2 regions of the Peribacillus sp. RS7 genome follow, and region 1 is predicted to be linked to the other one. Evidence: riboswitches for the same ligand, from Rfam matches in the RefSeq annotation. Region 1 holds a riboswitch; the other holds the start of a gene.

Region 1 (6,605 bases):
CGGGATATTATTCAAATTCGCAAAAGAAAACGCCTGTATCTTACCAAAAAGGCTTTTCCTGACATCATGTCCAAAACTCTGACTTACATGTGATGCCGTAAAGGAATTAACGATCCCGCCAATAAATGAAAAAATGGAAAGTCCAACCATGACGCTTCCCCATTTAATCACCACCGATAAATCTTTCTGTAAAATGCCATCATCAATTATTTTTGCTATAAATAGAGGTTGTAACAGTTCTACACCGAGCTCGACAATCATTAAGATTAAAGCAAGAATGATCAAGAGCCAGTACGGCTTAAGAAATGAGGCCAGTTTTTTCATCTATGACACCCTTCGATTCTTCATATGTAGATAGCATCTTTTCATCCTCTCATTATACATTTTTATACAGATTTTTTAAAAGATTTTAACTGATTCAAAGGATTAGTAAATAACTTGATTTTTTTTTAATAAATACTCTTGACAAATAACAGGAAATAAGCGAAAATTCTAATTGATAATGATTTTCAATTTCATTATTGATCTCTGAAATTTGATAAGCAATTACGATAATCTCTTATCGTACCCTTTTGATATTGTACATAGATACAATGTCGCCCCGGCTTCTCTGTGCCTAGTAAAAATTATATGCTCATTAGCGAATGCAAGTCACTGGAATATTGCCCCCTCTTTATTCAAGTAATTTATTCACGTTGGAAGCATATTAGGCAGCCGGGGACTATTTTTTTTAAAAAAACTAATGAACTTACATATATGATTAAAGGAGCAGGATGATCATGAAACTTGAAGATATCATTAAAGAACGGCGCAGCATTAAGCGATTTAAGGACATTCCTGTTCCTATTGATACCATCCAATCATTATTGGAAACGTCGACATGGGCACCGAACCATAAAATGACCCAGCCTTGGCGCTTCGTCGTGGTACATGGCGAAAGCCGTTTAAAACTCGCAGAAGCAACCCGTGCTTTTATGGCAGGCAAAGAGAAGGACCCTGAAAAGAAAAACGCAGCCGGACAGCGAGGATATAATAAACTTATAGATGTACCGATGTTTGTCGCAGTGATCATGGAAGAGAATCCGAATCCAATGACACGTGAAGAAGATTATGCAGCTACAAGTGCCTTGATCCAAAATTTCAGCCTGCTTGCCTGGGAACAAGGAATCGGGATGATATGGGAAACATACGGCATGATCCACAGCATGGAGTTTCGTGAAGCTTTAGGCGTTAAACCTGGCGAGAAAATCGTAGGCAGCCTTCATGTTGGCTATCCCGACATGATCCCTGCCCCACGCCCCAGGAAAGAGATCGATCAACTCCTGACAATTATGGACTAACCTAAAAGGAAAGCCTCCAATCTTCTATTTGGAGGCTCAGACTGTAGACAAACTCGATGAAAATCGAGTTTGTCTACAGTTTTTTTATGGCTTTACAATTTGAACGTTGATTTCCTCTCCAGGCACTCGCTTTCCGCGGGCGGTCCGGGGAGCCTCCTTGGCTTACGCCTGCGGTGTCTCCCCTTGACGCGCTTTTCCCGCAGGAGTCTCGCACCTTACGCTCCAATCAACTTTGTTTTAATATATAGATAGAACTTATTCCTACAGTCTTTTTTGTATTAAATATAGAAGTATTAAACTTGAGGTGATAAGGTTGGCTTTCTAAACATGATTCTATTCAGCGAAATCAACTCGAAGTAATTATTTTAAACCAATTGGGGGATAACATCCAGAAGCAGCATTTGTCTTAACTTTATAGTCTTTCCTTGCTTTATAGTACGAATATACCATACCAATTCACTGCAATAAGTATCCGCGTCTTTTAGCTCAGATTTAATATCCCCATACGGTCATTGCCACTACCATAAAGTACCAGATGAAAAGTCCAGCCATATGTATAGTGACTAAAAGATTGATCACAAAAAAACCCCCTTCTAAAAGGAGGTCACTGATCTATTATACTCAAAAGAACTCGTGATATAATGCCTGAATTGCCGTCTCTTCGTTGTGCCCTTTCACACCGAACATCATACTTACCTCCGAAGAGCCCTGGTTGATCATCTCAATATTAACCTTAGCTTCGGCCAAGGCTTTTGACGCTCTTGCCGTTGTACCGACATTATGGCGCATTCCTTCCCCTACAACCATGATCAAGGCAAGATCATGCTCCACATTCACTTCATCGGCATGAAGCTCTTTCTTGATTCGGGAAATGATTTTCTTCTCGACTTCACCTTTCATCTGGTCCTGCCTTAGAATTAGCGTCACATCATCGATGCCTGATGGAATATGCTCATATGAAACTCCATAATCTTCAAGGATGTGCAGCAGTTTCCGGCCAAAACCAACTTCCCGGTTCATCAAATATTTGCTAATGTAAATGCTGCAAAATCCTTTATCACTCGCAATCCCAATAACGGGCCCGTTCGTATTATCCCGTGTATTCACAATGCGTGTCCCTTGTGCCGCCGGATTGTTCGTATTCTGGATATGGACAGGTATTCCCGCACGGAATGCAGGAATCAGCGCCTCATCATGAAATACCGAGAAACCTGCATAAGAAAGCTCACGCATTTCACGATAGGTTAATTCCCGGATTCCCTTCGGATTGGAAACCACATTTGGATTCACCGCATAAACGGCATCCACGTCCGTAAAGTTCTCATACAAATCAGCTTTGACCCCATTCGCAAGAATCGAACCAGTAATATCGGAACCGCTTCTTGAGAAGGTTAACACATCACCATCTAACGTATAACCGAAGAACCCTGGGAATACTACGATTCCAGGCTCTTCACGAAGAGCATATAACCGATCATAAGACTCCGGCAGCACCTTGGTAAATCCACCTTCATCCGTTACGATCAAGCCGGCCTTCTTTGGATTTATATACTTTGCCTCTACCCCACGGCTTTGAAAATAACCTGCGACCAGCTTCGCATTATTATCTTCGCCACTGGCCTTTAAAGCATCCAAATAGCGCTTCTGGTTAGATTGGTCAGCATGCAGCAGTGCCATTAAATTTTCATGAATCCCAGTGATGACACTCTCGGATATATCCAGCTCTTCAGCAATGCTCGCATAGCGGGATACGACATCTTCTATCAAATGCTCTCCGTTATCCCCGCGCAGCTGCTGTTCCGCAGCTTCAATCAATAAATCCGTCACCTTTATATCATCGGAATTGCGTTTCCCTGGAGCCGAAACGACTACAATCTTTCTCTCTGGATCAGAAACAACAATTTCGAATACCTTCCTCAACTGTTCACCTGACGCAAGTGAACTTCCACCAAACTTTGCAACTTTCATCTCGACATCCCCTATTTTCGTAAATATTCTGTCAAAATCAACTCTCCCTATTATTACGCTTTTTCTCGAAACAATCAAGTGGGAATTCCATTATAGGAGGACATTTGTATTTTTAAAAAGGACAAAACATCAGGACGACTGATCCAGAATAGTTAAAAACAAAGAAAAAGACAATGGGCATATGCCCATTGTCTCTCCTATTCTTTAGCGATTATCCACAGTTTCCGGGTATAAGTCATGGTTCATCAAGCGGTAATTCGCCATTTCCTCATACTTCGTACCTGGTTTTCCATAATTCGTGTAAGGGTCGATGGAAATTCCGCCCCTAGGTGTAAACTTGCCCCAGACTTCAATATATTTAGGGTCCATCAATTCGATTAAATCATTCATGATGATGTTCATGCAGTCTTCATGGAAATCACCGTGATTGCGGAAGCTGAATAAATAAAGTTTCAAAGACTTGCTTTCCACCATTTTCACACTGGGAATATAGCTGATGTAAATGGTAGCAAAATCCGGCTGGCCCGTTATCGGACATAAGCTAGTGAATTCCGGGCAATTGAATTTAACGAAATAATCCCGGTTCGGATGCTTGTTATCGAATGACTCAAGGATTTCAGGCGCATAGTCAAATGTATATTTTGTTCCTTGATTCCCAAGCAGTGTGATATCTTTTTTTAATTCTTCTTCTTTTCTTCCAGACATGAAAAGTCCTCCTAATCCCACGTTTCAGGGAGATTCATAAAATGGGCCTCTATATAACAAAAACCATATCTCCTCAAAGATATGGTTGATTCGCGAAAAATATCAAATCCATAGTTTTTTTAAGAGGGTGATGCTATGAACCTCTCCCGTTTATCGGGAAATATTTTAAAATTGTCTTAGTAAATATAAAAAAAAATAGTCAATCTGTCAATGCAACTCTCTTAAATTGGGTTTGATTCCTTTATATATTCAGTTTAAAATGGAAAAAGCAGTTCAACCTATAAGAAAGAAGAGAATATACACATGTGGATTTTTGCAGCACTCATTACCAGCTTATGTTTCGGAATCAATAACAGCATTTTCAAATGGAGTAGCGGAAAAAGCTATTCAAAGATACATATCCAATTTTTCTTTTATTTTTCAGCTTTTATTTTATCCATTGCTTATGGAGTATTTATGGATGGTTTACAGCTGAACTGGCTGTCCATCATGCTTGGTGCAGCAATTGGTGTACTGAACGCTAATGGTAACATCCAGATGGCAAGCGCCTTTGAAAAAGGTCCGGCAAGCTTGACATCACCATTAATCGCAGCTAATGCTATATTCCCCATACTCTGTGCAGCTTTAATTTTTCACGAACATATTTCTTCCTTGCAGTGGAGTGGAATCGCCTGCATGCTTCTCGCTACATTAGTCATCCAGTATACACCTAACGCCAAAGGTAACCATCAATATGTCCCTTGGATCATGCACACATTATTCTCCATCTTATCATTTGGTGTGCTCGGAATTCTAATGACGACATCAACACGTCTTCACTTAAACTCCCTTGATATCTTAGTATCAATGTATGGAGGCGGAATGCTTTATCTTCTTTCGGCTCTGGCCTTTAAAAAAGAAAAAATCAAGCTAAAGGAAGTCAAAATCGGTTCCTTGGTAGGTTTTTTAAGCATGATAGGCTATGGATGTTATTTCTTTGCATTGAACACCGGGATCGCAAGCATCATTTTTCCTGTCGTCAGCCTGAACTGTTTAGTTGTCGTATTCGCTGGATGTTATTTATTCAAGGAAAAACTAAAAACCTATCAAATTGCCGGTGTTCTTGCTGCATTAATCGGTATTATTTTAACTAAAATATGAATATAGTTCATTTTACAAAAACAACCTGGCTGTCATGTGTACAAGCCAGGTCATTTTCTATTTAAACGGGAAATGGGGCAGGTCAAAAAAAAAATGTTGACACATCTGTAAAAGTATCAGATAATTTTGAATATTAAATCTCAACTTTTGCTAATTCCGCAATGTTTGAAAAATCTCCTCCCAAGGGTATAAAAGAAGTAGTACAACCATCCCATTTAATACTAGAAAGGAACGATGCATAATGGAAAAAGTTACAGTAACAGTTGATTTCCAAGGAAAATCTTATCAAACTAACGTACTTACTAAACCGGGTACTAATCAAGAAGAAATTTTACAACAAGCCCTTCAACAAGTGGAAAAACAATGGAAAGCATAAAAAAGCAGGCATCGATTTAGATACCTGCTTTTTTTATTACCTTTTTAGATATAACTCACCAAAATCACTATGCACTTTGTTTTTATATTAATTAACAATTAAAACCCTTTTCAATCCTGATTTCTGTATTTCATTTGTATTCTCTAAAGAACCCTCGATAGCGATTTTCCCATATAATCCACATAATTATTTTTTCTTGTGACAATAATTTTAAGACGTTTTTACGTTACAACAATCAATTTGAATAACAAGTAATTTAGAAATTAAGACGATTTTTTTAAAGAACGCCTCAGTTTGTCGAAAAAATGGGATACGGAATGGCCTAATCCCGTATCCCTATCGCGATTACCGAGGGAAGCATTACGATCTTTTTAAAACAGACAGGGTATACTCCAAGATACTTTTCTCTTTAATATGGGATGAAACCTCACTGGATTGAAGAAATTCGCGACACTCCTGCCGAAAAACCAGCTTACCGAGTCACCAAAGACGCATGCGGCGAGGTGGCTTTGCAGACAGTCGGCGGAAAGGGAGCGTCTGAAAACAACTGGAACCTTTTTAAATAAAAAAACTGTAGGCAAATTCGCTTTTCTTTCGAGTTTGCCTACAGTCTGAAATGTTCTTTTTTAAAGATCGCCATTTTTAATGTTCTTTTAATTTAAACTTAATGGCATAGAGCGTTCTTGGAGGCTATCGGAAAGCAGACTATACGAAACTAATTTCTTCCTGTACTGCTTAACTACATCCACACGGTCGTTGTACATGTACACAAATAACCTAACATCTTTTTTACCTCTTTTAGTATCAATGACTAATGGAGTCCCACTGTTCTCTGGATGTAAAAACAATTGCTCATTACCAGGGAATATATGATTCTTTTTCAAAAATTTAGCCTTATTAAAATAATTAATAACTTTTATTTTATCTTCACTTTCCAAACGTCTTCCGTCAAAGGTTACGATTGCATTCTCGTCACTAAGTTCTGAATGTATTTTAAATTTGCTGATAATCCAATTCACTGCATCGGTTGGAAGGCAGGTTACTAATAATTTAAGCAAACTTAATAGAATTGTCAA
Region 2 (6,605 bases), 1.9 Mb from region 1:
ACTTCATGGTCTTCAGTAGAGCTTAATAAGGACATGACTTCTTCATCTGTACCTAGTAAGTCATCAAGGCTGATCAGGTTGTTAGCCAAAGCCAATTTTAAGGTCTTTGCCAAGATATCATAGCCATATATATTAAGAGGGTCCATGAAAAAATCAATAACTTCGCTGTAATACGTTTCTACAAACCATTCTGCCGATTCAATATTATCCAAATACATCCTTCCATTAATTATGGTTACATGGTGTAGAAAGTCATGAACGGATTCCAGTGTGATATGTCCGTATTGATACATATCCCGGAGAGTATAATCTACCCGATCGGCGCATAACTCAGGTGCTGGCTGTTCAAGCAATTCCCATCTTGATTGAAAAATATCTTCACATTCATATCCATACCTCTTCAGTATTGAGGGGATTTCGGATTCCATAATGACATGTTCATATATTTTTTCATGATAATCTTCATCCTTACAATCCAGAACGAAATCAATTACATGTGAGAATGCAGTGTGGGATACGTCATGCAGCAAGCCCGCGATTTGTTCCTCCAATGACCCACCAAGCGATTTTATTAAAAGCATCACACCTATTGAATGGTCAAACCGTGTGGCGTCCCACTTCTCATTAACTAAATAACTTGCCCCTCCTTGATGTATCCCCTTCAATCTTTGGAGCGGTTTGCTTACTATCAGCTCTTCGAGAACTCCCTCTACAATGTGTTTCCCATAGATACTATCCGAAACTATCAATAACTGCCACCTCCCCCATTAGTTTACTCATTACAGGCAGGTGATTTCACTGATTTTCTTCTGTGAAAATTATTTCTCCCTTTTCATTTTGCTCATATTGCTTCCTTGCCAATTTTTCTAACTCCTCTTCATCATTCAAATCGATATTCCCTGGATTGACCTCATCAATACCCTCTATGAATATCATTTCATTTGTTTTTATTACCTGATCTGTCGGATACACTTCAAAAATGTCTTCTACAGGTTTTGTTTTATTTTTATAAGGTTTAGTGAATAAAAAAAAAGCAGTCAAGACTATGATAATTGAAGACAAAATACCGAATTTCTTTTTCATTTATTCATCCCTTCCAAGCTATCTGTATAACCTTATACTACCACAAAAGGATATAACTGGTTAAAAAATAAGACAAGCTCATATATAGCGGGTTCCCTTTTTCAGTTACAAGGACATTCAAATTTCTGGTTAGGGGAACTGGAAATGGATTCTGCATCTTCGCCCACTGCTGCCTTTGCAACTTTATCCTCCCCTTGAACCGTAAGACAGCAAGTGTTCCTTTCGGTCGCTTCCAATGGAAAAGTCCCCACTAGAAAAACATTTATTCAGAAGAATGTCTAATATTTGACATTTGAAAATCAGTACGATATCATCCTAATTAACCAGTGTTCAATAAATAAGGAGGGTGCTATAATGTCGCCAAGGAAATCGGCAGGTAAAGAATTATCCAGGGAAATGGTATTGAATGAAGCTAGACATCTTTTTGCCACCGAAGGGTATTCGAACGTCTCAATGAGACAATTGGCTAAATCATTGGATTGCAGCCATGGAGCCATTTATTATCACTTTAAAAATAAGGCAGAAATATTTTATAGTTTGGTTAAAACGGATTTTTCCGTTTTAAATACTTTAATCGATGATATCATCATGTCGGAAAATGACCCTTCCCGAAAAATGGAGAAGATTTTATTGTGCTTCATAGAGTTCGGTTTAACCCAACAGAATCATTATTCCATCATGTTTTTATCCAAGGAAAAAGAAATTCAGCATTTACTTCAAATCGATTCCAATAAGACCTACGAAAAGCTAATCCAGTCCTTGACAGACCTTACCGACAACAAACTGAATCCTGCATCCATATGGTCCATTTTCCTGTCTCTTCACGGATTCATAACGTTTTATATTAATTCTGATCTATCTTATCCGGATGTAAAAGGTTTAGCTGATTTTCACGTAAAAAATATCATCAAGAACATTATTTAATTTTTCATGAATTTCATTGACCAATGGTTAATTGAATTTCAGGAGGCTTTTAAATGGTAAAGAAATTCCTTCATATCGAAGGACTCATGGTCCTTTTAGCGATGATTTACGTCTATTCGTTATTTGAATTCAGCTGGTGGATTTTCCTTTTATTGATTTTGTCGCCTGATGTTTCCATGTTGGCCTATTCGATCGATGAACGAGTTGGAGCAAAAGTTTATAACTTTTTCCACACTTATACCGTGCCGATTTTCATGATTTTGCTAGCCGTTTTTCTAAAGTCGGATGCATGTATGATGATTGGTTTAATTTGGACCGCACATATTGGAATGGACCGCTTATTTGGATATGGCCTTAAATACACATCATCCTTCAAAGCTACACACCTTCAAAAGGTATAGGAAGCTTTCCACATGTAAAAGGCAGTGTGATTACACATCACACTGCCTCCTGCTCTCTTTTCTTTACACGCCTCGCTTGTTACCCCATATATAGGTATGCAGCTGGGGCAGCACTTTCACATCATTCAAATCATCATCGGCTATCACTTTATCTATTAACTCTTCGTATTTCTTCAAAAGACCGCTGATCAATTGATTATCATCAGCCGTCGTGCTGTCATCATTGCCGACCTGCAGATAAAACGGAATATCCGGGTAACGGCCATGCACACTTTTGGCATACTGGTAATCTTCTTCGTTAAAGACGACTACTTTCAATGAGACATGGTTTTCAGGGTTTCGATTGGCAAGGTTCGATATGATTCGGTCAAGTACCGTAAAGTCCGTGTTCATTCTTGAGCTCGGCGGCTTAGGTGAAATGGTCAGTTCATCAATATCAAGAAACCAATCCTGCCATCGGCTCCCTTGTGTTTCCACACCTATTTTCATTTTATTTTCATGTAAGATTTCTACCAAGCCATTTAGGTTTTTCAGCAGTGCCGGGTTTCCGCCTGATATCGTCACGAACGAAAAGCCGGAACCCCCAATTCGCTTCAGCTCATCCCATATTTCTTCGGCAGTCATTTGGACGGTATCTTCCTTACCGGTGCCATCCCAAGTAAATGCGGAATCACACCAGGCACAGGAATAATCGCAGCCTGCCGTCCGAACGAACATGGTTTTTTGGCCAATGACCATTCCCTCACCTTGGATGGTCGGTCCGAAGATTTCCATAACTGGGAGTTTACTCACTTTCCATCCACTCCCGTCTGGCTTCAGCATAACTTGTCGGCGTTTCGTATAGTCGGACAAATTCGACTCTAGCACCCTCATAATCTTTTAATGAAAGGGCTTCGGCCATTTTTTCATAAATCCAGACAACCATATTTTCAGCCGTTGTATTCATGAGTGGCAAGGTTTCATTCAAATAACGATGATCAAGGTGGACTTCGATTTCATTTTTCCATATATCCTTGATGTCCCCGAAATCTATCATCAAACCACGTGAATCCGTATACCCGCTCAATCCGAAAATGACCTTATACGTGTGGCCATGCAAGTTCTTGCATTTTCCTTCATAGTCATGTAGGTGGTGCGCTGCGTCAAAGGTGAACTCCTTACTGACCAGAACCCTCTTGGTGGTATATTTCAATTGGCTGCGCTGAATATCTTCATCTATTTTTTGGAGTTTATCCACTATAGTAAAACCGTACATCATGAAAGCACCTTCCGTCTGCTTACATAGTCATCCAGTCCTTTTTTCCGCAACTTACATGCGGGGCAATCTCCACAGCCATCGGATATGATTCCGTTATAGCATGTCAGGGTCTTTTCGCGAACAAAGTCGAACGCTCCGAGCTGATCCGCAAGCTCCCATGTTTCCTCTTTATTAAGCCACATAAGCGGCGTATCAATCACGAATGACTGGTCCATCGACAAGTTCAAGGTCACGTTCAACGATTTAATGAATACATCACGGCAGTCCGGATATCCGCTGAAATCCGTTTCACAGACACCGGTGACAATGTGTTTAGCGCCAATCTGACTGGCCAACACTCCGGCAAACGAAAGGAACAGCAAATTCCTCCCTGGCACGAACGTCGACGGCAATTCCCCGTCTTCTCCGTCCTCCACTGCAATATCACTTCTTGTCAACGCATTCGGTGCCAGTTGGTTCAGCAGCGACATGTCAAGAATATGATGGTTCACGCCCAATTCATTGGCAATCTTTTGAGCGCATTCGATTTCCAGGCTGTGCCGCTGATTATAATCAAACGTTACCGCTTCCACTTCCTCATATCTCTCCATCGCCCAGAACAGGCACGTCGTACTATCCTGCCCTCCGCTAAACACAACCACTGCCTTTTCTTTCTTCTTCATTTCTATAAAACTCCTTTTTACGGAAAAAAACAGCACCCTAAGAATAGAGCACTGTTTCTCCTTAGTTTTTTTGAGAGGGTAGCTAGAACCTCTTCCGCCTTAACGCGGAATATAATATTTTTCCAATTCAATAGTAACTTGAAAACAAAAAGAAATCAAGATGTTTATATTTATTGAAAATTAGACCTAATGGAAACCTTGGTCATCTCCTCTTCTGCTTAAATATCCCATTATCCATCCGATAAAAAAGAGTGAATAAAATATCGATAAAGGGGACCATTAATTTGAAAAGCATTAAAGGAAAGATATTGGTGGCATTTTCACTCATCATATCTTTATGTATCATCTTAGGAGCATTCAATATTTATAGCAGCAACAAGTCACTTAAACAGTCTCAGGATATCATTGATGAGGAACTTCCACTTCTTATCCAAGACGAAAAGCTACTTTATAATTTAGCACAAAGAACCGCACTAGCAAGAGCCTATATTTTATATGGCGACGAGAGTTATAAAGAAAGGTTTTTACAATATACAGAGGATAGCAAGGCCATCCAGGAGGATCTTTTGGCCATAAGCGATTCTGATAAAGCGAAGGAATTGATCGAGAAAAGCGTGGATTGGAGGACGATGATTGTAGACCGGGTATTTACTCAATATGATAAAGGAAATGAAGAACGCGCTAAAGAAATACTCAAAAATGAAGTGGCACCGGTCGGCGATGAAGTGACGGAAGGGCTCAAGGAGCTGACTTTGGAACGTGAGGAATTGATTGTCGCTTCAGGGGAAAGCGTGATCGCAAGCGGGAAATCGGTCAAGACGACAAGTATCATCATCTCGATTGCGGCTGTCATTATCGGCCTTCTGCTCGCGCTTGTGACTGCCAACCTCATTACCACCCCCCTCCTTAAAATCAGGGACAGAATGAGAATGATAGCTGATGGGCAGCTGAATCATGAGCCCTTGGAGCAAAAGTCCAAGGATGAAATAGGCGAATTAACGGTATCCGCCAACCAAATGCAGAAAAACCTTCGTGATACGATCGAAAAAATGCTGGTTGTATCCGAATCCGTTTCCAGCCAAAGCGAGGATCTGACTCAATCGGCAAATGAAGTCCAACAGGGCAGCAGGCAGATAGCGACTACCATGTACGAACTTTCGGAAGGTTCGGAGTCACAAGCCAACCGGGCAGCTGAAATGGTTCGCATGATGGATGATTTCACAGGCAAGATCGTGGAGGCCCATCTTGAAGGAGTGGAAGTATCTCAAAGTTCAACCGAGATCCTTTCCTTGACTAAGGAGGGCACCACTTTAATGCGCAGTTCAGTCCAACAAATGGAGATTATAGATGGGATTGTCAAAAATGCCGTCGAGCAAGTGAAAGGACTCGATTCTCAATCACAGGAAATCTCGCAGCTTGTGCTGGTCATCAAGGATATATCCAATCAAACCAATCTATTGGCGCTGAATGCGGCCATAGAAGCTGCACGCGCAGGTGAACATGGCAAGGGCTTTGCCGTCGTCGCAGCTGAAGTGCGTAAACTCGCTGAAGAGGTCACACACTCGGTTGGGGACATCACCGATATTGTCTCCGCTATACAAACAGGTTCAAAAACGGTCGTCCACTCCCTGGAAGATGGTTATACACAAGTGGATGAAGGCACGAAACAGATTACGCTCACTGGACGAACCTTTGAAACAATCAATCACTCTGTCGGGAATATAGGCATGAAAATACAGCATATTACAGATGAATTGAAATATATCTCTACTAATAGTAAAAAAATCAATCAGGCTATCGAAGATATCGCAGCCGTTTCCGAAGAGTCCGCGGCAGGAATCGAACAAGTCTCCGCCTCCGCCCAACAATCCAGCTCTTCAATGGATGAAATCACTAATCATGCCAGTGAACTTGCATCGTCAGCTGAACTGCTGACTGAACAGGTTAAGAAATTCAAATTATGATACTAGCAATTTCCCGTCACTTGAATACGGGAAATTGCTTATTTTCCCTCCATGATGTGAATTGTTTCGTTTTCGTATATTCGGGGAATAAAACACTATACACATTAATGATTCATCAAAAGACAAATCAATCAAAAGTGGTTAGATGTGAATATTTTCGTTTGTTTTCAGAATATTTAGTGTATAATAAATATTATTATAGGAATAATTTAACTGAAATAATCATCATTTCCAATACCTGCTTACCGCAAATCCCGGTACACGGATTCACTTGATCCGGACAGTTCATTTCAACACAATGCACGGGTACCTA

What was found. A riboswitch is a leader RNA that binds a small molecule or an ion and turns the genes downstream of it on or off. The one in region 1 is predicted to bind preQ1.
Region 2: another riboswitch for preQ1. It lies ahead of queC (7-cyano-7-deazaguanine synthase QueC); the one in region 1 lies ahead of queF (preQ(1) synthase).

What each region holds. Positions count from the first base shown of each region.
Region 1 covers NZ_CP168135.1:2,621,893-2,628,497, reverse strand. Annotated here, with positions in the region: gene ACDZ29_RS13310 (ABC transporter ATP-binding protein) at 1-324, opposite strand, end outside; gene ACDZ29_RS13305 (nitroreductase) at 780-1,340, shown strand; gene ACDZ29_RS13300 (aspartate kinase) at 1,962-3,308, opposite strand; gene queF (preQ(1) synthase) at 3,513-4,013, opposite strand; PreQ1 riboswitch class I at 4,118-4,163, opposite strand; gene ACDZ29_RS13290 (EamA family transporter) at 4,317-5,153, shown strand; gene ACDZ29_RS13285 (BA3454 family stress response protein) at 5,395-5,529, shown strand; gene ACDZ29_RS13280 (YfmQ family protein) at 6,183-6,605, opposite strand, start outside.
Region 2 covers NZ_CP168135.1:686,858-693,462, forward strand. Annotated here, with positions in the region: gene ACDZ29_RS03530 (HD domain-containing protein) at 1-749, opposite strand, end outside; gene ACDZ29_RS03535 (hypothetical protein) at 796-1,083, opposite strand; gene ACDZ29_RS03540 (TetR/AcrR family transcriptional regulator) at 1,438-2,007, shown strand; gene ACDZ29_RS03545 (DUF4260 domain-containing protein) at 2,061-2,408, shown strand; gene queE (7-carboxy-7-deazaguanine synthase QueE) at 2,472-3,200, opposite strand; gene queD (6-carboxytetrahydropterin synthase QueD) at 3,193-3,663, opposite strand; gene queC (7-cyano-7-deazaguanine synthase QueC) at 3,663-4,328, opposite strand; PreQ1 riboswitch class I at 4,384-4,426, opposite strand; gene ACDZ29_RS03565 (methyl-accepting chemotaxis protein) at 4,613-6,292, shown strand.